4 regions of the Citrobacter sp. U14242 genome follow, and region 1 is predicted to be linked to each of the others. Evidence: predicted binding sites of a transcription regulator. Region 1 holds the regulator's gene; each other region holds the start of a gene.

Evidence for each region. The regulator CRP, encoded in region 1, controls carbon source genes, mostly activating them, when cyclic AMP is high. The targets are predictions, from matches to a motif close to ATGTGANNNNNNTCACAT.
Region 2: cdd (cytidine deaminase) is a predicted target of CRP. The motif match lies at 2,568-2,585, and genes of this name have one in related genera.
Region 3: glpT (glycerol-3-phosphate transporter) is a predicted target of CRP. The motif match lies at 2,597-2,614, and genes of this name have one in related genera.
Region 4: idnD (L-idonate 5-dehydrogenase) is a predicted target of CRP. The motif match lies at 2,156-2,173, and genes of this name have one in related genera.

Annotation. Positions count from the first base shown of each region.
Region 1 covers NZ_JBKGLW010000002.1:44,052-49,454, forward strand. The annotation lists gene ACLJXE_RS02985 (phosphoribulokinase) at 1-847, shown strand, start outside; gene ACLJXE_RS02990 (OsmC family protein) at 941-1,348, opposite strand; gene crp (cAMP-activated global transcriptional regulator CRP) at 1,658-2,290, shown strand; gene ACLJXE_RS03000 (YccS/YhfK family putative transporter) at 2,342-4,429, shown strand; gene ACLJXE_RS03005 (aspartate aminotransferase family protein) at 4,478-5,403, opposite strand, start outside.
Region 2 covers NZ_JBKGLW010000001.1:456,870-462,272, reverse strand. The annotation lists partial or broken gene ACLJXE_RS02100 (SAM-dependent methyltransferase) at 17-100, shown strand; gene dusC (tRNA dihydrouridine(16) synthase DusC) at 245-1,189, opposite strand; gene ACLJXE_RS02090 (CidA/LrgA family protein) at 1,405-1,803, shown strand; gene ACLJXE_RS02085 (CidB/LrgB family autolysis modulator) at 1,800-2,495, shown strand; gene cdd (cytidine deaminase) at 2,644-3,528, shown strand; gene sanA (outer membrane permeability protein SanA) at 3,716-4,435, shown strand; gene ACLJXE_RS02070 (DUF2542 family protein) at 4,438-4,677, shown strand; gene ACLJXE_RS02065 (NAD(P)-dependent oxidoreductase) at 4,911-5,403, shown strand, end outside.
Region 3 covers NZ_JBKGLW010000001.1:340,909-346,311, forward strand. The annotation lists gene glpB (glycerol-3-phosphate dehydrogenase subunit GlpB) at 1-835, opposite strand, end outside; gene glpA (anaerobic glycerol-3-phosphate dehydrogenase subunit A) at 825-2,453, opposite strand; gene glpT (glycerol-3-phosphate transporter) at 2,726-4,084, shown strand; gene glpQ (glycerophosphodiester phosphodiesterase) at 4,088-5,158, shown strand; gene yfaE (ferredoxin-like diferric-tyrosyl radical cofactor maintenance protein YfaE) at 5,240-5,403, opposite strand, start outside.
Region 4 covers NZ_JBKGLW010000020.1:1,249-6,651, forward strand. The annotation lists tRNA gene ACLJXE_RS23220 (tRNA-Leu) at 131-215, opposite strand; gene ACLJXE_RS23225 (NAD(P)-dependent alcohol dehydrogenase) at 446-1,465, shown strand; gene idnK (gluconokinase) at 1,496-2,017, opposite strand; gene idnD (L-idonate 5-dehydrogenase) at 2,235-3,278, shown strand; gene idnO (gluconate 5-dehydrogenase) at 3,290-4,054, shown strand; gene idnT (gnt-II system L-idonate transporter) at 4,245-5,403, shown strand, end outside.

The DNA of each region.
Region 1 (5,403 bases):
TGCGGTAACAGGATCCAGCGGCGCGGGGACCACCACCACCAGCCTCGCGTTTCGTAAAATTTTCGCACAGTTAAATCTGCGTGCCGCCGAGGTGGAAGGTGACAGTTTTCATCGTTATACCCGCCCGGAAATGGATATGGCGATCCGCAAAGCGCGCGACGCCGGACGACACATCAGCTACTTCGGCCCCGAAGCCAACGATTTCAGCCTGCTGGAACACACCTTCATCGAGTACGGTCAGTCGGGCAAAGGCCAGTCACGAAAATATCTGCACACGTATGATGAAGCCGTTCCGTGGAATCAGGTTCCGGGCACATTTACCCCCTGGCAGCCGCTGCCTGAACCGACGGACGTGCTGTTCTATGAAGGCTTGCACGGCGGTGTAGTAACCCCGCAACAAAATGTGGCGCGGCATGTCGATCTGCTTGTTGGTGTTGTCCCTATAGTGAACCTGGAGTGGATCCAGAAACTCACCCGCGATACCAGCGAACGCGGTCACTCCCGCGAGGCAGTAATGGACTCGGTCGTACGCTCAATGGACGATTATATCAATTACATTACGCCGCAGTTTTCCCGCACGCATATTAACTTTCAGCGTGTGCCCACCGTCGACACCTCCAACCCCTTTGCGGCAAAGAGTATTCCGTCGCTGGATGAGAGCTTTGTAGTGATTCATTTTCGTAATCTGGAAGGCATCGATTATCCCTGGCTGCTGGCTATGCTTCAGGGTTCATTCATTTCCCATATTAATACGTTAGTCGTGCCAGGCGGCAAGATGGGGCTGGCGATGGAGCTGATCATGCTGCCATTGGTGCAGAGGCTGATGGAAGGGAAGAAGATCGAGTAATGTGTTCTTTTGCCGAATGGCGGCTGATGCTTTATCCGGCCTACACGTTTATATCCTGTAGGCCTGATAAGTGTAACGCCATCAGGCATGGCATCACGAAGCAGCAATCACTTCATAGGAATGGGTGATATTCACCGCTTTTTCCAGCATCAACGCCACGGAGCAATATTTCTCAGCAGAAAGATCAACCGCCCGAGACACAGAGGCATCTTTCAGGTCGCGCCCCGTCACGATGAAATGCAGATTGATGTGGGTAAACAGACGCGGTGCTTCTTCACGACGCTCAGAGGTGAGCTTCACTTCGCAGTTGGTGACATCCTGGCGACCCTTTTGCAGGATCGACACGACATCAATGGCGCTACACCCCCCTGCCGCCATTAATACCATCTCCATCGGGCTCGGCGCTTTATCACCAGAGTTACCGTCCATCAAAATTTGGTGGCCTGAGGCGGACTCACCGAGGAAGGTTAACCCCTCAACCCACTTTACACGCGCTTGCATATTTCGTAACTCCAATGTTTCAATTTTCCTGACAGATTACGCGTACATAACAATTCTCGCAACGGAAGGCGACCTGCGTCATGCTGAAGCGAGACACCAGGAGACACACGGCGAAAGCTATGCTAAAACAGTCAGGACGCTACAGTAATACATTGGCGTACTGCAGGTATGCAGAGGACATCACATTACAGGCTGCAGTTCACTTTTTAGCAGCCCCTTTCCCAGGTAGCGGGAAGCATATTTTTGCAACCCCAGAGGCAGCGTCGTTTTCTGGCTCTGGAGACAGCTTATAACAGAGGATAACCGCGCATGGTGCTTGGCAAACCGCAAACAGACCCGACTCTCGAATGGTTCTTGTCTCATTGCCATATTCATAAGTACCCATCGAAGAGCACGCTGATTCACCAGGGTGAAAAAGCGGAAACGTTGTATTACATCGTTAAAGGCTCAGTGGCAGTGCTGATCAAAGATGAAGAAGGGAAAGAAATGATCCTTTCTTATCTGAATCAGGGCGATTTCATTGGTGAACTAGGCCTGTTTGAAGAAGGCCAGGAACGTAGCGCCTGGGTACGAGCCAAAACCGCATGTGAAGTCGCTGAAATTTCATACAAAAAATTTCGTCAATTAATCCAGGTTAACCCGGATATTCTGATGCGCCTGTCTTCTCAGATGGCTCGTCGTCTGCAGGTAACGTCTGAAAAAGTGGGCAACCTTGCCTTCCTCGACGTAACCGGTCGTATCGCCCAGACTCTGCTGAACCTGGCGAAACAGCCTGACGCGATGACCCACCCGGACGGCATGCAGATTAAAATCACCCGTCAGGAAATTGGCCAGATCGTTGGCTGTTCCCGTGAAACCGTTGGTCGTATCCTGAAGATGCTGGAAGATCAGAACCTGATCTCCGCGCATGGTAAGACCATCGTCGTCTACGGCACGCGTTAATCCCATCGACATGGCGTGTTACGCAGTAATGCGCCATTTTTGTTTGCTCCGATGTGGCGAAGACTGATTTATCACCCCGAGATCAACTACGCACTACGACAGACGCTGGTGCTATGTTTACCTGTGGCTGTCGGTCTTATCATTGGTCAGCTTCATTTGGGACTGCTTTTCTCCCTCGTCCCCGCCTGCTGCAACATTGCCGGTCTTGATACCCCGCATAAGCGCTTTTTCAAACGCTTAGTTATTGGCGCCTCGCTGTTTGCCGGCTGCAGCCTGATCATGCAGTTACTGCTGGCACAAACGATACCGCTGCCGCTGATCCTCACCGGCCTGACGCTGATTCTCGGTGTGACCGCCGAGCTAAGCCCGTTGCATGCACGACTTCTGCCCGCCTCACTGATCGCGGCGATTTTCACACTGAGTCTGGCCGGGAACATGCCCGTCTGGGAACCACTGCTGATCTACGCGTTGGGGACAGTATGGTACGGCCTGTTTAACTGGTTCTGGTTCTGGATGTGGCGTGAACAACCGCTGCGCGAATCACTCAGTTTGTTGTACCGCGAATTAGCCGATTACTGTGAGGCCAAATACAGCATGTTGACCCAGCATACCGATCCCGAAAAAGCACTACCGCCCCTGCTGGTCCGTCAACAAAAAGCCGTGGATCTGATTACCCAGTGCTACCAGCAAATGCACATGCTGTCGGCACATCACAATAATGAATACAAACGCTTGCTACGTGTTTTCCAGGAAGCGTTGGATTTACAGGAACATATTTCCGTCAGCCTGCATCAACCCGAAGAAGTGCAGAAGCTTGTTGAACGCAGTCATGCTGAACAGGTGATTCGCTGGAACGCTCGCACCGTTGCCGAACGCCTGCGCGTACTGGCTGATGACATTTTGTACCACCGCTTGCCAACGCGTTTTTCGATGGAAAAGCAGATAGGCACCCTGGAGAAGATTGCCCGGCAGCACCCGGATAATCCGGTGGGACAATTTTGCTACTGGCATTTCAGCCGCATTGCCCGTGTGCTGCGTACCCAACGCCCACTATATGCCCGGGATTTGATGGCTGATAAACAGCGTCGATTACCGTTAATTCCGGCACTGAAAAACTATTTGTCGTTGAAATCTCCGGCGCTGCGTAACGCCGGACGCATCAGCGTCATGTTGAGTATCGCCAGCCTGATGGGTAGCGCTTTACACCTGCCAAAACCTTACTGGATCCTGATGACGATACTGTTCGTCACTCAGAATGGCTACGGCGCAACCCGGGTGCGTATTTTACACCGCTCGGTGGGCACGCTTGTCGGACTGGTGATTGCGGGTGTTACGTTGCACTTTCATATTCCTGAGGGCTTCACGCTGGCAGCTATGCTGCTGATAACCCTGGTGAGCTATCTGATCATCCGCAAAAACTATGGCTGGGCCACCGTGGGCTTTACGGTCACGGCGGTATATACCCTGCAGTTACTGACGTTGAACGGGGAACAGTTTATCGTGCCCCGATTTGTCGACACCGTGATCGGCTGTTTGATCGCCTTTGGCGGTACGCTCTGGCTGTGGCCGCAATGGCAGAGTGGTTTACTACGTAAGAACGCTCACGATGCACTAGGAGCAGATCAAGAAGCCATCCGCCTAATCCTCAGCAACGATCCGCAAGCCACACCGTTGGCGTATCAGCGCATGCGGGTCAACCAGGCGCAAAACACGCTGTTTAACTCATTAAACCAGGCCATGCAGGAACCCGGGTTTAACTCGCACTATCTGGCAGATATGAAACTGTGGGTTACACACAGCCAGTTCATCGTCGAGCACATCAATGCAATGACTACCCTGGCAAGAGAGCACACGATGTTGACGCCGGATCTGGCGCAGCGATATCTGGAATCCTGCGAAATTGCGCTCCAGCGCTGTCAACAGCGGCTGGAATATGACGGGCCGGGAAGTTCAGGTGATGTGAATATTCTCGAATCACCAGAGATGCTCTCACACGGCCCATTAAGTACGCTTGAGCAGCATCTACAACGAATACTGGGGCATCTTAATACCATGCACACCATCTCTTCTGTTGCCTGGCGCCAGCGACCGCACCACGGTATCTGGCTTAGCAGGCGGCTGCGGGATATGAAAGGTTAAGAGGTTTGCCGGATGGCGGCACAAGCGCCTTATCCGGCAAACAGGCGATCAACCCACCACTTTCTCGACCGCCTGCGCGAAGCGCTGCATCCCTTCATCGATATCAGCCTGCTCTACCACCAGCGACGGCGCAAAACGCATCACGTCCGGCCCGGCATTCAGCACCATCACCCCTTCGTGAGCAGCAGCGTAGAGGAAATCACGCGCACGACCTTTAAATTGCGGCTTCAATTCAGCGCCAATCAGCAGCCCCATGCCGCGAATATCGCTGAAAATATCAAACTGCTGATCAATTTTCTGCAAATGCTGCACAAAGGCATGGCGTTTGGCCTGAATACCTTCCAGCACTTCCGGGGTATTAATGATATCGAACGCCGCTCCTGCAACCGCGCAGGCCAGCGGGTTACCGCCGTAGGTCGAACCGTGCGAGCCAACATGGAATGCGGAGGCTATCTCCAGCGTCGTCAGTACCGCGCTCACCGGGAATCCACCACCAAGAGCTTTAGCGCTGGTCAGGATATCCGGCGTCACGCCGTAGTGCATATAGGCAAACAGGTCACCGGTACGCCCCATCCCACACTGCACTTCATCAAACACCAGCAATGCCTGATGCTGATCGCACAGTTCGCGCAACCCCTGCAGGAATTCTGGCGTGGCAGCACTAACCCCTCCCTCCCCCTGAATAGGCTCAACCACCACGGCACAGGTATGATCGTCCATCACCGCTTTTACCGCATGCAGGTCGTTAAACGGCACATGGATGATATCCGCGGGCTTTGGGCCAAAGCCGTCGGAATATTTCGGCTGCCCGCCCACGGAAACAGTAAACAGCGAGCGACCGTGAAACGCATTATGGAAGGCGATGATTTTAGTTTTGAATGGGCTATGACGTACACAAGCGTAATGCCGCGCCAGCTTAAAGGCGGTTTCGTTAGCTTCGGTACCGGAGTTCATGAACAACACGCGTTCGGCGA
Region 2 (5,403 bases), on a different contig from region 1:
TATAAATGGAGGCGTAATGTCACAAAATATCTATGATGACCCGACATTCTTTGCCGGATATGCCACGCTGGATATTTCACAGAGGATGTTATCCAGGGCGCGCAGCATGACACCCGCGGATGGGATTGTTTATCAGCGTACGTAAGCCTGTGTAATCCTGATGGCGCTGCGCTTATCCGGTCTACGAATTACGCGTCCGCTCCGTAGGCCGGATAAGGCGGTTACGCCGCCATCCGGCAATAAATCAGGCAGCACTTGTGATGGCCTGAATCGCGCGTGCAATATCCGGTGAATTATTCAACGCCCTAATTTTCTGAAACAGTTCTGTCGCTTCAACATATTCTTTACGAAGATATCCCAGCCACTGTTTGATACGCGCCACATGATACAGCCCGGTATCACCCTGTTTTTCCAGTCGGGTATATTTTTGCAATAATGTCACAACCTCAGGCCACGGCATACGCGGTTCGTTATATTTCACCACGCGACTCAAATTCGGGATATTAAGTGCACCGCGCCCTATCATGACGGCGTCGCATCCACTGATGGCCATACAGTCCTGTGCGCTTTGCCAGTCCCAGATCTCTCCATTCGCGATAACCGGGATATTGAGACGCTGACGAATCTCGCCAATAGCCTGCCAGTTAATGTGCTCGGCCTTATAACCTTGCTCTTTAGTTCGACCGTGCACCACCAACTCGCTGGCACCGGCCTGCTGGACGGCATCAGCGATTTCGAACTGCCTGTCACTGCTGTCCCAGCCCAGACGCACTTTTACCGTCACCGGTAAATGGGCCGGAACCGCGTCACGCATGGCCTTAGCGCCACGGTAAATCAGTTCAGGGTCCTTCAGTAAAGTTGCGCCACCGCCGCTGCCATTTACCAGCTTCGACGGGCAGCCACAGTTTAGATCGACGCCATACGAACCCAGCTCAACCGCGCGGGCTGCATTTTCTGCCAGCCACTGTGGATACTGCCCCAGCAGTTGTATACGCACCGGTGTACCGGATGTTGTGCGGCTGGCGTTAAGCAGCTCTGGGCAAATGCGGTGAAAGACTTTTACCGGCAGCAGTTGATCCACCACGCGAACAAATTCGGTGATACAGAGATCATAATCATTCACTTCAGTCAGCAACTCGCGCACCAGTGAGTCGAGCACGCCTTCCATCGGCGCCAGTAAAACACGCATATTGTTACCCGCAAAAAAGAGAGGCGCTATGGTAACGTCTCTATGCAGGAGATTAAAGCGTCTCAGCGCCGGGCACAGGTTTGGTTATGCTGATTGGGGGCATTGCCTGATGTTCCTGATATCTATTTCCACTATGCTTAGAATTCATGATGTGATCGGTAGCACGTTTTAAAGTTTAATTGTATGATGAATCAGTCTCGTCAAGGGTTTCAATTATGAGCAAGTCACTGAACATTATCTGGCAATATTTACGCGCGTTCGTCCTCATTTATGCCTGCCTCTATGCAGGTATTTTTCTTGCATCACTGCTGCCGATAACGATTCCGGGCAGCATTATCGGCATGCTGATTCTGTTTGTATTACTGGCATTACAGATCTTACCGGCAAAATGGGTAAACCCGGGTTGCTACGTACTGATACGTTACATGGCCCTGCTGTTTGTCCCGATTGGCGTGGGGATCATGCAGTACTTTGACTTGCTACGCGCACAATTTGGTCCGGTCGTGGTGTCCTGCACCATCAGTACGCTGGTCGTATTCCTGGTAGTGAGTTGGAGCTCGCACATTGTTCACGGCGAACGCAAAATCGTTGGTCAAAAAGGGTCTAAACAATGATGTCGTATATCTGGTGGTCATTACCCCTCACCCTGGCGGTATTTTTTGCTGCACGTAAGCTGGCAGCGCGATTTAAACTGCCGTTGCTGAATCCGCTGCTCGTGGCGATGGTGGTGATTATTCCCTTTTTGATGCTGACCGGTATCCCCTACGATCACTACTTCAAAGGCAGCGAGGTGCTGAACGATTTATTGCAACCGGCTGTCGTCGCTCTGGCTTATCCGTTATATGAACAGCTGCACCAAATCCGTGCCCGCTGGAAATCCATTATCGCAATCTGTTTTGCCGGCAGTGTCGTGGCCATGGTCACGGGCACGTCCATTGCCTTGCTGATGGGCGCTTCACCGGAGATTGCCGCCTCTATTATGCCTAAATCGGTAACCACACCTATCGCGATGGCTGTGGGAGGGAGTATTGGTGGTATTCCAGCAATCAGCGCAGTGTGCGTCATTTTTGTCGGTATCCTCGGTGCCGTATTTGGCCATACCCTGCTGAATGCAATGCGCATTCGCACTAAAGCAGCACGTGGACTGGCAATGGGGACGGCTTCACACGCCCTGGGCACGGCTCGCTGTGCTGAACTGGACTACCAGGAAGGGGCATTTAGCTCACTGGCGCTGGTGATTTGCGGGATTATCACCTCATTGGTTGCCCCCTTCCTGTTCCCGGTTATCCTGGCAGTGGTAGGCTAATTTGCATTTTTAAGCTGTTTATTTGCGATGCGTTGCACATTTTTCATTTAAGTTTCATAAGTTGCATACACAATGAGATTTGGATCACATATAAAGCCCTGTCAGGCCCGTAAACTACGGTTCCATTACATTGTTATGAGGCAACGCCATGCATCCACGTTTTCAAACTGCTTTTGCCCAACTCGCGGATAACTTGCAATCAGCCCTGGCCCCTATTCTGGCGGATGAACATTTCCCGGCCATGCTGACGGCTGAGCAGGTATCTTTGCTTAAACGCGAATCGGGACTGGACGAAGACGCGCTGGCATTCGCTCTGCTGCCTTTAGCTGCGGCCTGCGCACGCACCCCGCTGTCCAACTTCAACGTTGGCGCAATCTCACGAGGTATCAGCGGAACCTGGTATTTCGGTGGGAACATGGAGTTTCTTGGTGCAACAATGCAGCAAACCGTTCACGCCGAGCAGAGCGCGATCAGCCATGCCTGGTTACGTGGCGAAAAAGGACTCGCCGCGATTACCGTCAACTACACCCCTTGCGGACACTGCCGTCAGTTTATGAATGAGCTGAACAGCGGACTGGATTTACGTATTCACCTGCCAGGGCGTGAACCACACGCACTACGCGACTATCTGCCGGACGCTTTTGGGCCAAAAGATCTCGACATCAAGACGCTGTTGATGGACGACCAGGATCACGGCTTCGCGCTGCAAGGCGATGCGCTCACCCAGGCGGCGATTGCCGCAGCAAACAGATGCCATATGCCCTACAGCAACTCCCCGAGCGGCGTGGCGCTGGAGTGTAAAGATGGTCAGATTTTCAGCGGCAGTTATGCTGAAAACGCCGCCTTCAACCCAACGCTGCCACCGTTGCAGGGCGCATTAAACCTGTTGAGTCTGAACGGTTACGACTATCCGGACATTCAACGTGCGGTGCTGGCAGAAAAAGCGGATGCGGCGCTTATCCAGTGGGATGCGACGTCTGCCACCCTGAACGCGCTGGGCTGCGATAATATCGAACGCGTACTACTCGGTTAAGTCGTGACGCCCGGTGGCGTTGCACTTACCGGGCCTACAAGCCAACCGTACAGTATGTTGGTCCGATAATCCCTGCGCCATCGGGCAACAGTGACTAAAATCCCCTCAATCAGACTGCTGTTTCTTGCGCTCCGTCGTTGGGTACAGTAGCCTGATTGAAATTCCATCCAATTATCGAGTTTTCTGCATGTTAAAGCGCGTGTTTTACAGCTTGTTAGTCCTGGCAGGCTTGCTGCTGTTGACAGTGCTTGGACTCGACAGATGGATGAGCTGGAAGACGGCCCCCTATATCTATGACGAATTACAGGATCTCCCTTACCGGCAGGTTGGCGTTGTCCTGGGCACAGCAAAATACTACCGTACCGGCGTCATCAATCAGTATTACCGCTACCGCATTCAGGGCGCATTAAATGCGTATAACAGCGGCAAAGTAAACTATCTGCTACTTAGCGGCGACAACGCGCAGCAAAGCTATAACGAACCGATGACGATGCGTAAAGACCTGATTGCCGCGGGCGTCGATCCCGCTGACATCGTGCTTGATTACGCCGGGTTCCGTACGCTTGATTCAATTGTACGCACCCGCAAAGTATTCGATACCAACGATTTCATCATCATTACTCAGCGATTCCACTGTGAGCGCGCGTTGTTTATTGCGCTACATATGGGCATTCAGGCTCAGTGCTATGCGGTACCCTCGCCAAAAGATATGCTTACCGTGCGGGTGCGCGAATTTGGCGCTCGCTTTGGTGCGCTGGCCGATCTCTACCTTTTTAAACGCGAGCCACGTTTTTTAGGTCCGCTGGTGCCCATCCCGACCATGCATCAGGTACCTGATGATGCTCAGGGATATCCGGCAGTCACTCCGGAACAATTACTCGAATTACAAAAGAAACAAGGAAAATAAGCATGGATGTACAAACTCTCTTCGTGGTATTGGCCTTTTTGCTCATTCCCCTCTTTTGTTTCCGTGAAGCCTGGAAAGGATGGCGCTCCGGGGCCGTAGATAAAATTAAGAAGAATGCGCGCGAACCGGTTTACGCTTATCGCTCTCAAGAGCCTTTGCAATTTTGGTCCTATGTGCTGGTTTATGCCGGGTGCGGATGTTTATCATTAGGTATGGTTGTTTATTTAGTGTTTTATCGTTAACAATATTGCCTTTATATTAGCGTTTGCGAATAACTAATATTATGATAACGGTTACCATTTCAATATAAGGGATAAATGCTGCCTGTCAGCATCTCCCTCACACCTTCTTCTATTTGTGAATCCTTTCACAGAATACTCTTCCTGCAGTGCTTAGCCTTAAGGATAGCCTTTCAATTTTTATATTTTGTTATTAACGGTTTGCCTTAATTTACTCAAGCATTAAGGAATAAAATATGCCACAACAAAATTATCTGGATGAGCTCACGCCTGCTTTCACCCCATTATTAGCGATAAAAGAGGCTTCTCGTTGTTTATTATGTCACGATGCCCCCTGTAGCCAGGATTGCCCGGCACAAACTGACCCTGGGAAATTTATTCGCTCCATTTATTTCCGCAATTTTAAAGGCGCTGCTGAAACTATCCGGGAAAATAATGCGCTTGGTGCGGTGTGCGCCCGGGTATGCCCAACCGAAAAATTATGCCAGCGCGGATGTACACGCTCAGGAATTGACAGGCCTATCGATATTGCACGTCTGCAGCGATTTATTACCGATTTTGAACAGCAAACCGCAATGAAAATCTATCAGCCCGCAACAAAAACGCTGGGCAAGGTAGCCATCATCGGTGCAGGACCGGCCGGATTACAGGCCAGCGTAACGCTGAGTAATCTTGGCTATGATGTCACCCTGTTCGAAAAACAGGCCCAGCCTGGTGGCTGGTTGCGTT
Region 3 (5,403 bases), on a different contig from region 1:
CTTCATCGCCTGGCATCCACACCCCACCCTGGCGTACAAACTGGCGCTGCAATTTGTTATGCAGGCGCATGCCCAGCACTGATGGTGGTAAAGTGGGTAATAACATTAGTGAGCAGGGCAGGCGGTCGTTGAGCCACTTCCAGAGCCGATCGTCAGCCAGGCCGAAACAGGCTGGCATAATGATCATGTCGCAGGTTTTTGCGATTGGCAGCAGGGCGTCATAGAGCAGCGACCATTTATCTTCGTTATCTAACAGACGTGCAATGTTGACGGCGCGAAACTCGGTTGGGTTATCACGCAAGACATCCAGTTCTGGCAAATCGATTTCAGCCGTTTCGACGCTGAGATTGCGCTGGCGTAGTGAGGCCGCGGCAAGGTGTGCCTGGAAATCCAGTAAGCCGCTAATTCCCACCACACAGATGCGTTGTGCTGATAACGGCCAGACCGGCACTTCCGCTGAACTAAGCCAGGTTGAACGCAGGGTTCCCAACGGTGTGACACGTTGATGAGCCTGATGAACCTTACCGTGCAAATGTGTTCCGCACTCTTCCAACAGATTCTGTGCCTGCTGCGCCAGCGCCAGTACGGTCTGTGTTCCGAGGGTGCTATAAGGATGATCTGGTGCTTGAGTACGCAGCGCATTCAGCCCCGCTTCAATGTCGGTTACCGGTTGACCATCTGGCAGGTTGCTGAGCAAATCCAGTGAGCCGGAGGAAAAGTGCAGAGCGCTTTGGCCGCGGGTAACAATCGTGCAGCGCAACCCGCTTTTTTGCAGTTGTAGGCCACACATCAGCCCGGCGAGACCGCCGCCGATAATGACGGTATCAAATTTCATCCTGGTGCTCCTTTTCCAGACCGCATAACCCCTGATAAACCCAGCGGGTGAATTCGCTTTCGCGCAGTGCATCCCCCCACGCGATAGGCTGCACGCCTTTCCAGCGTTCGTTGAGAAACTCTGAAAGTTGGGTGATAGATTGTGCGGCGGTGGTGACATTAAAACGTTGCAGCAAGCCTGCGGCGCGGCAGGCGCACAATTCGCCCTGGCACGTCCCCATCCCGACGCGGGTGCGACGACGTAAATCGAGCAAACTGTTGACGGTTAAATTTTCAACGGCATATTGCACTTCACCTGCGGTGACAGCTTCACATTCACAGACCAGGCTGCGGTGCTGACGGCCTTCGCTAAGCCATGCCGGGGTGCGGTCGCCATGGCGGTAGACCGCCGAGCCGCGCAGTGGCGCTGGCAAAGAGATAACGCGTTTAAGCGTGTGTTCGGTCGATTCCTGCGAGCCTGGGAGTGCAGTTTCTGCGGTCGTACAAGGGCGAGAATTGCCCAGTTTTCGGCACACTGCATCGGTGGCCCATTCCGCCATCAGGCGGTAGGTCATCAGTTTACCACCGGTAATGGTGATAAATCCGTCCAGTCCGTCGCGCGTTGCGTGATCGAATAACACAATACCGCGGCTGACGTTACGACCGGTCGGATCGTCGTCGCTGGCCACCAGCGGACGCACACCGGAGTAAGCTCGCAGGATGCGAGTTTTCGCCATAACTGGCGCCAGCTTCTCACCTTCACGCAGCAGAATATCCACCTCTTCTGCGGTGACGCGGTTGCTGTCGATATCGTCGTAATCAATGTGCTGTGAGGTCGTACCGATCAGCGAAATGGTATCGCCAGGGACCAGAATATCGGCGTCAGATGGCTTACGGCAGCGGTTGATAACATGCTGGTTTATGCGATGGTCCATGATCAACAGAGAACCTTTCGCGGGGAACATACGGATGCTCAGATCGGCATATTCCGCAATGCGCTGTCCCCAGATCCCGGCGGCATTTACGACCACCGGCGCATGCAGAGACTGCATCTCGCCCGTCAGATGGTTGCGTACGTTCACCCCGCACACAGTCGCACCTTCACGAATCAGCCCCGTCACTTCATGGGCCGTCAGGATGACTGCGCCATGTTCGCGTGCATCCAGCATGTTGGCGGCGGTTAAGCGGAAAGGATCAACGGTACCGTCTGGTACTTTCACTGCGCCAATCAGTTGCGGGTTTACCGAGGGTTCGATAATACGCGCCTGTTGTGGATCAATCGCTTCTGCGCGGATGCCTGCGTCTTCACAGGCACGAATAAAGGTTGCCTGGAAAGAGAGTTCATCTTCCGGCAGCGTAATAAACAGACCGTCCGTCGGCTCAACACAATGGCGGGCGATACGTTTCAGAATTTGGTTTTCGCTAATGCATTCGCGGGCAGATTCAGCATCAGTAACGGCGTAACGTGCTCCGCTGTGCAGCAGACCGTGGTTACGGCCCGTTGCGCCTGTCGCGATATCGTGGCGTTCTACTAAGATGACGCGCAATCCGCGTAGGGCACAGTCGCGTGCGATCCCTGCACCTGTTGCTCCTCCACCAATGATAATCACGTCACTTGTTTGCGAGTCGCGAGTTTTCATTGTTTTTCCTCACAGTTCGTTTTTTATCATTTAGCCACATAAAAAACATGGATTGTTTGATTTCGCGCATAATCGCTCATAATTCGAAAATGAAACGTGATTCCGTGCGCTTTTATGAACATTTGTCATAAATGTGTAACAATCTGTGCTGTAATTCACATTATTGCCTTGAATGTTTCCTTAACATCGCGGCCACACTGGGAGCGGTAGGGTTGTTGCGGCAATCTGCAGTGTTTCCTTCGAATGAAAGACGGCCACGGAGGCTACTATATATGTTGAGCATTTTTAAACCTGCGCCACACAAAGCACGTTTAGCTGCAGCGGAGATCGATCCGACTTATCGTCGATTACGCTGGCAGATTTTCCTGGGGATATTTTTCGGTTATGCCGCGTACTATCTGGTACGTAAGAACTTTGCTCTGGCCATGCCATACCTGGTTGAGCAGGGTTTCTCTCGTGGCGATCTGGGCTTTGCGTTGTCCGGTATCTCCATTGCATACGGATTTTCGAAATTCATCATGGGGTCCGTCTCGGATCGCTCGAATCCGCGCGTTTTCCTGCCAGCTGGCCTGATTCTGGCTGCTGCGGTGATGCTGTTCATGGGCTTCGTGCCGTGGGCGACATCCAGCATTGCAGTAATGTTTGTGCTGCTGTTCCTCTGCGGTTGGTTCCAGGGGATGGGGTGGCCGCCGTGTGGCCGTACCATGGTGCACTGGTGGTCGCAGAAAGAGCGTGGCGGCATCGTTTCCGTCTGGAACTGTGCGCATAACGTGGGTGGCGGTCTGCCTCCGCTGCTGTTCCTGTTGGGTATGGCCTGGTTTAACGACTGGAAAGCTGCGCTGTACATGCCTGCCTTTGGTGCGATAGTTGTTGCGCTGTTCGCCTTTGCGATGATGCGTGATACGCCGCAGTCCTGTGGCCTGCCGCCTATCGAAGAGTACAAGAACGACTATCCGGATGATTACAACGAAAAAGCGGAAGAAGAGCTGACTGCGAAGCAGATCTTCATGCAATACGTACTGCCGAACAAACTGTTGTGGTATATCGCTATCGCCAACGTGTTCGTCTATCTGCTGCGTTACGGCATCCTGGACTGGTCACCGACCTATCTGAAAGAAGTGAAGCATTTTGCACTGGATAAATCGTCCTGGGCTTACTTCCTGTATGAGTATGCCGGTATTCCGGGTACGCTGCTGTGCGGCTGGATGTCGGATAAGGTCTTCCGCGGTAACCGTGGTGCCACCGGTGTGTTCTTTATGACGCTGGTGACTATCGCGACCATCGTTTACTGGATGAACCCGGCAGGGAACCCGAACGTTGATATGGCTTGTATGATTATCATCGGCTTCCTGATCTACGGCCCGGTAATGTTGATCGGTCTGCATGCGCTGGAACTGGCACCGAAAAAAGCGGCGGGCACGGCGGCAGGCTTTACCGGACTGTTCGGTTATCTCGGCGGTTCTGTGGCGGCGAGCGCCATTGTCGGCTACACCGTTGACTTCTTCGGCTGGGACGGCGGCTTTATGGTGATGATTGGCGGTAGCGTGCTGGCGGTGATTCTGCTGGTGGTCGTCATGATTGGTGAAAAACGTCATCACGAAGAAATGCTGCTGAAACGTAACGGGGGCTAATTAATGAAAACCACATTGAAAAGTCTCAGCGTCGCGCTGATGCTGGCTGGTATGGTTGTTAGCAGCGCGGCGGTCGCCGCCGATAAAATCGTGATTGCGCATCGTGGGGCAAGCGGTTATTTACCGGAGCATACGCTGCCCGCGAAAGCGATGGCCTATGCTCAGGGCGCGGATTATCTTGAGCAGGATTTGGTGATGACCAGGGATGACCATCTGGTCGTCCTGCATGACCACTATCTGGACCGCGTCACCGATGTCGCTGAGCGCTTCCCGGATCGTGCGCGTAAAGATGGGCGTTACTATGCCATCGACTTTACGCTGGATGAGATCAAATCGTTGAAATTTACCGAAGGTTTCGATATCGAAAATGGCAAAAAGGTACAGACATATCCAGGGCGTTTCCCGATGGGTAAATCTGATTTCCGTGTGCACACTTTCGAAGAAGAGATCGAGTTTGTTCAGGGATTAAATCATTCAACCGGCAAAAACATCGGCATTTACCCGGAAATGAAAGCGCCGTGGTTCCATCACCAGGAAGGGAAGGACATCGCCGCTAAGACGCTGGAAGTGCTGAAAAAGTACGGGTACACCGGTAAGCAAGATAATGTCTATCTGCAGTGCTTTGATGTTGCGGAGTTAAAACGCATCAAAAATGAACTGGAACCGAAGATGGGGATGGATCTCAATCTGGTGCAGTTGATTGCGTACACTGACTGGAATGAAACTCAGGAGAAAAAACCAGACGGCAGTTGGGTGAATTACAACTATGACTGGATGTTCAAACCGGGTGCCATGAAGCAGGTGGCGGAGTATGCGGATGGCATTGGGCCGGACTACCATATGCTGGTTGATGAGAAGTCCAGTAAGGGCAATATCTCATTAACGGGTATGGTACAGGACGCGCACCAGAACAAGATGGTGGTGCATCCATATACTGTTCGTGCCGATCAGCTGCCGGATTATGCAACAGATGTAAACCAGCTGTATGACGTGTTGTACAACAAGGCGGGCGTTGACGGGCTGTTCACCGACTTCCCCGACAAAGCGGTACTGTTTTTAACCGATAAGCACTAACGCTGCCTGAACGGCTACCTTTACCCGGCTTACGAACGATGGTGTTTGTAGGTCGGGTAAGCACAACGCCATCCCACAAAACTACATTTCTATTTCAATATCACCCTTTGCCCGGCAACAGCAGGGCAATATTTCACCCGGCTGAATAAAGGCCAGGGGCTCTGCAATCCAGTCAACCTGACCCGCCACCAGACGGGTACGACAGGAGCCGCAGTAACCTTCACGACATTGATACTCGACTTCAA
Region 4 (5,403 bases), on a different contig from region 1:
ACCAACATCTGTTGGTAGATGTACGTTGAAGTCGGTTGACTTTGAAAGAGTTAATATAGCGGGAATAATGGGTAAATACTGGATTTCAGGCACAAAAAAAGACGTCCGTTGACGTCTATTGATGTTCCGATGGTGCCGAAGGCCGGACTCGAACCGGCACGTATTTCTACGGTTGATTTTGAATCAACTGCGTCTACCGATTTCGCCACTCCGGCACGGAAGGGATGCGGAAAACGTTGTGGATTATACCTGTCGTGCGCCACCATGCAAGCGCCAGCATGTGTCTGGCGCGCTAAGTGTTGAAAATTTCAGCATTACGTTACGTGCCTGCAATCACCATCACGGTTTAGCTCACGCTACAACCGTCTTAATCCCCCCTCCTGCGAAGCGTCCCGTTTCTCCATGCTCTACACTTCCAGTTCAACACCACACTGAGGGAAACACGATGTCGATGATAAAAAGCTACGCCGCAAAAGCGGCGGGCAGCGAACTTGAACTCTATGAATACGATGCGGGCGAGCTTAAGCCGGAAGATGTCGAGGTACAGGTCGATTACTGCGGTATCTGCCATTCCGATTTGTCGATGATCGACAACGAATGGGGATTCTCTCAGTATCCGCTGGTTGCCGGGCATGAGGTGATTGGCCGTGTGGCGGCGCTCGGCAGTGCGGCACAGAATAAAGGTCTGAAGGTCGGTCAGCGCGTTGGGATTGGCTGGACGGCGCGCAGCTGTGGACACTGCGATGCCTGTATCAGCGGCAATCAGATTAACTGTCTGGAAGGATCCGTTCCCACTATTCTCAATCGCGGCGGCTTTGCCGAGAAGCTGCGGGCCGACTGGCAGTGGGTGATCCCGCTGCCGGAAAGCAACGATCTGGCGGCGGCCGGCCCATTACTGTGCGGCGGTATCACGGTGTTCAAACCGCTGCTGATGCACCATATCACCGCCACCAGCCGCGTCGGGGTGATCGGCATCGGTGGCCTGGGGCATATCGCCATTAAGTTATTACACGCGATGGGTTGTGAAGTGACCGCGTTCAGCTCCAATCCATCGAAAGAACAGGAAGTGCTGGCGATGGGGGCGGATAAGGTGGTCAACAGCCGCGATCCGGATGCACTAAAAGCGCTGGCGGGCCAGTTCGATCTCATTATCAATACGGTTAACGTCGATCTCGACTGGCAGCCCTATTTTGAAGCGCTGGCCTACGGCGGTAACTTCCATACCGTCGGCGCGGTGCTGAAGCCGCTGCCGGTACCGGCATTTACCTTAATTGCCGGCGATCGCAGCATCTCCGGTTCGGCAACCGGTACGCCGTTCGAACTGCGCAAGCTGATGAAGTTTGCCGGGCGCAGCAAGGTGTCGCCCACCACCGAGCTGTACCCAATGTCGCAAATTAATGACGCTATCCAGCACGTGCGTGACGGCAAAGCCCGCTACCGCGTGGTGCTGAAAGCCGACTTCTGATACCGGGCTCAGTCCCGCAAGGGGCTGGGCCTATTGCCCGTTACGAAACGCGAGAACCGCCTGGCGGCACTGTTCCGTCACATGCTCGATGTCATGGTTCACATCGATGCGGGCAATATCGCGTTCATCTTCCTGCGGGCACTCCAGCGCATCGAACTGGCTTTTGAGTAATCCCACCGGCATAAAATGTCCTGCCCGACGCTGCATGCGTGCCAGAATGGTCTCGTAGTCGCCATCCAGCCACAGGAAATGCACATTCGGACTGCCCTGACGCAATATATCGCGGTACTGTTTTTTTAATGACGAGCAGACAATAAACCCGGTCTCATTCTTTTTATATAAACTGTATGAGGCGTCATTTAATCTTTCCAACCAGGGAAGCCGGTCTTCATCGGTTAATGGAATGCCTTCAGACATTTTATCAATATTTTTAGCGGGATGGAGATCGTCACCATCAATGAATTTAGCCGACAATACAGCGGCAATTTTACTGCCAATTAAAGATTTACCGCTACCTGAAACGCCCATCAAAATATAACTTTCCCCGGCCATCGAAAAAACTCCAGATTCAAATTTCATGGCGCGATACTACGCCTTCCAGATTGGGAATTTCACGCTTTTTCAGCGCCGCTGATGAGAATTACAAGGCGCATCACGTTATGCGTAACATTGTAGTGTAACAATTTTCCAGCGTGATCTACATCACAAATAATAACACTCAAAACCGTTTAAATGCTGCCGAGGTTACTACCTGACCAGTGAGGCATTTATGCAAGTCAAAACCCAATCCTGCGTTGTCGCGGGTAAGAAAACTGTTGCCATTACCGACCAAAATATTGAATGGAATAATAAAGGAACACTGGTACAAATTACCCGCGGGGGAATTTGCGGTTCCGATTTACATTATTATCAGGAAGGAAAAGTTGGTAATTTTACCGTTAAAGCACCGATGATTTTAGGCCATGAAGTTATTGGTAAAGTGGTGCATAGCGATTCAAAAGAATTACATGAAGGTCAGTCGGTGGCGATTAATCCGTCGAAACCCTGCGGCCACTGTAAATACTGTTTGCAGCACGAAGAAAACCAGTGCACAGAAATGCGCTTTTTTGGCAGCGCCATGTATTTTCCCCACGTTGACGGCGGCTTTACTCAGTTTAAAACCGTTGATACCGCGCAGTGTATCCCCTACCCGCAGCAGGCCGATGAAAAAGTCATGGCCTTTGCCGAACCGCTGGCGGTAGCGATCCACGCCGCGCATGAAGCGGGCGATCTGCAGGGCAAACGCGTATTTATCTCCGGCGTGGGGCCTATTGGCTGCCTGATCGTCAGCGCGGTGAAAACGCTCGGCGCGGCAGAGATTGTCTGTGCTGATATCAGCCCGCGCTCGCTGTCGCTTGCCCAGCAGATGGGTGCCGACACGCTGATTAACCCGCAGCAGGACTCGCTCGATGAGTGGAAAAAAGAGAAAGGCTATTTCGACGTCAGCTTTGAAGTCTCTGGTCATCCGTCCTCAATCACCACCTGTCTGGAAGTGACCCGTGCAAAAGGCGTGATGGTGCAGGTTGGCATGGGCGGCGCGGTGCCGGACTTCCCGATGATGATGCTGATCGGCAAAGAAATCACCCTCAAAGGCTCATTCCGCTTTACCACCGAGTTCAACACCGCAGTGTCGTGGCTGGCGAATAACGTTATCGATCCGCTGCCGCTACTCAGCGCCGAATATCCGTTTACCGAGCTTGAACAGGCGCTGATCTTCGCCGGGGATAAAACCCAGGCGGCGAAAGTCCAGCTCGTTTTTGCAGAAACAAAATAAGGAATAACATGATGAACGATCTTTTTTCACTGGACGGCAAAAACATTCTGATCACCGGTTCGGCTCAGGGTATTGGTTATTTACTGGCGACCGGGTTGGGCAAATATGGCGCGCAGATTATCGTCAATGATATTACGCCAGAACGTGCGGAGGCTGCCGTCGCCAAACTGCAGCAGGAAGGGATCCGCGCAGTTGCCGCGCCTTTCAATGTTACGCAGAAACAGGATATCGATGCCGCCATCGACCATATCGAAAAAGACATTGGCCAAATTGATGTGCTGGTAAATAACGCCGGTATTCAGCGCCGCCATCCGTTTACCGAGTTCCCGGAACAGGACTGGAACGATGTAATTGCGGTTAACCAGACGGCGGTGTTCCTGGTCTCGCAGGCGGTAACCCGTCGCATGGTGGAACGCCAGGCCGGGAAGGTTATCAATATCTGCTCGATGCAGAGCGAACTGGGGCGCGACACCATTACGCCGTACGCCGCTTCAAAAGGCGCGGTGAAAATGCTCACCCGTGGAATGTGCGTAGAACTGGCACGCCACAATATTCAGGTGAACGGTATCGCGCCAGGCTACTTCAAAACTGAGATGACCAAAGCGCTGGTTGAAGATGAAGCCTTCACCTCCTGGTTGTGCAAACGTACACCAGCCGCGCGCTGGGGCGATCCACAGGAGCTGATTGGCGCGGCGGTCTTCCTCTCTTCCAAAGCATCCGATTTTGTTAACGGGCACCTGCTGTTTGTCGATGGCGGCATGCTGGTCGCCGTCTGATACAGCACAACGCAACATCACGCAGCGCCCAGGCGCTGCCTTACTGGCACCCTCCCCTAAATAATTCGAGTTGCAGGAAGGCGGCAAGTGAATGAACCCGATGAGCTTACTTGAGTAAGTGATTCGGGTGAGTGAGCGCAGCCAACACACCTGCAACTTGAAGTATGACGGGGATATAAGAGAAACGATTATGCCATTAATAATAATTGCGGCAGGCGTCGCGCTGCTTCTGGTCCTGATGATTGGCTTTAAAGTTAACGGCTTTATTGCCCTGGTACTGGTTGCGGCGGTCGTCGGTTTTGCCGAAGGGATGGATGCACAGGCCGTTTTACACTCTATACAAAATGGGATCGGCGGGACGCTCGGCGGGCTGGCGATGATCCTCGGGTTCGGCGCGATGCTCGGTAAGCTGATTTCCGATACCGGCGCGGCTCAGCGCATCGCCACCACGCTGATTGGCACGTTCGGTAAGAAACGTGTGCAATGGGCGCTGGTGATCACCGGTCTGGTGGTGGGTCTGGCGATGTTCTTCGAAGTCGGTTTTGTTCTGCTACTGCCGCTGGTGTTTACGGTGGTGGCCTCTTCCGGTCTGCCGCTGTTGTATGTCGGCGTGCCGATGGTCGCAGCGCTGTCCGTGACCCACTGTTTTCTGCCGCCGCATCCGGGGCCGACCGCGATTGCCACTATTTTCGAGGCCAATCTCGGTACCACCCTGCTGTACGGCTTTATTATTACTATCCCGACGGTGATTGTTGCCGGGCCGCTGTTTTCTAAGCTGCTAACCCGCTTTGAGAAAGCGCCGCCGGAAGGGTTATTCAACCCGCACCTGTTCACCGAAGAAGAGATGCCGTCGTTCTGGAACAGTATCTTTGCGGCAGTTATCCCGGTCATACTGATGGCGGTAGCGGCGGTGTGTGAGATTACGCTGCCGAAGACCAACAGCGTGCGGGTGTTCTTTGAGTTTATCGGTAACCCTGCAGTCGCGTTGTTTATCGCTATCGTGCTCGCCATTTTTACCCTTGGTCGACGTAACGGACGTACGATCGAGCAAATTATGGATATCATTGGCGACTCTATCGGCGCAATTGCGATGATTGTGTTTATCATCGCCGGGGGCGGTGCGTTTAAGCAGGTTCTGGTCGACAGTGGCGTGGGGCAATATATCTCGCACCTGATGACCGGCACGTCGCTCTCTCCGCTGCTGATGTGCTGGACGGTCGCCGCGTTGCTGCGCATCGCGCTCGGTTCTGCGACCGTCGCGGCGATCACCACCGCAGGCGTGGTGCTGCCGATTATTAACGTCACCCATGCTGACCCGGCGCTGATGGTGCTGGCAACCGGTGCGGGTA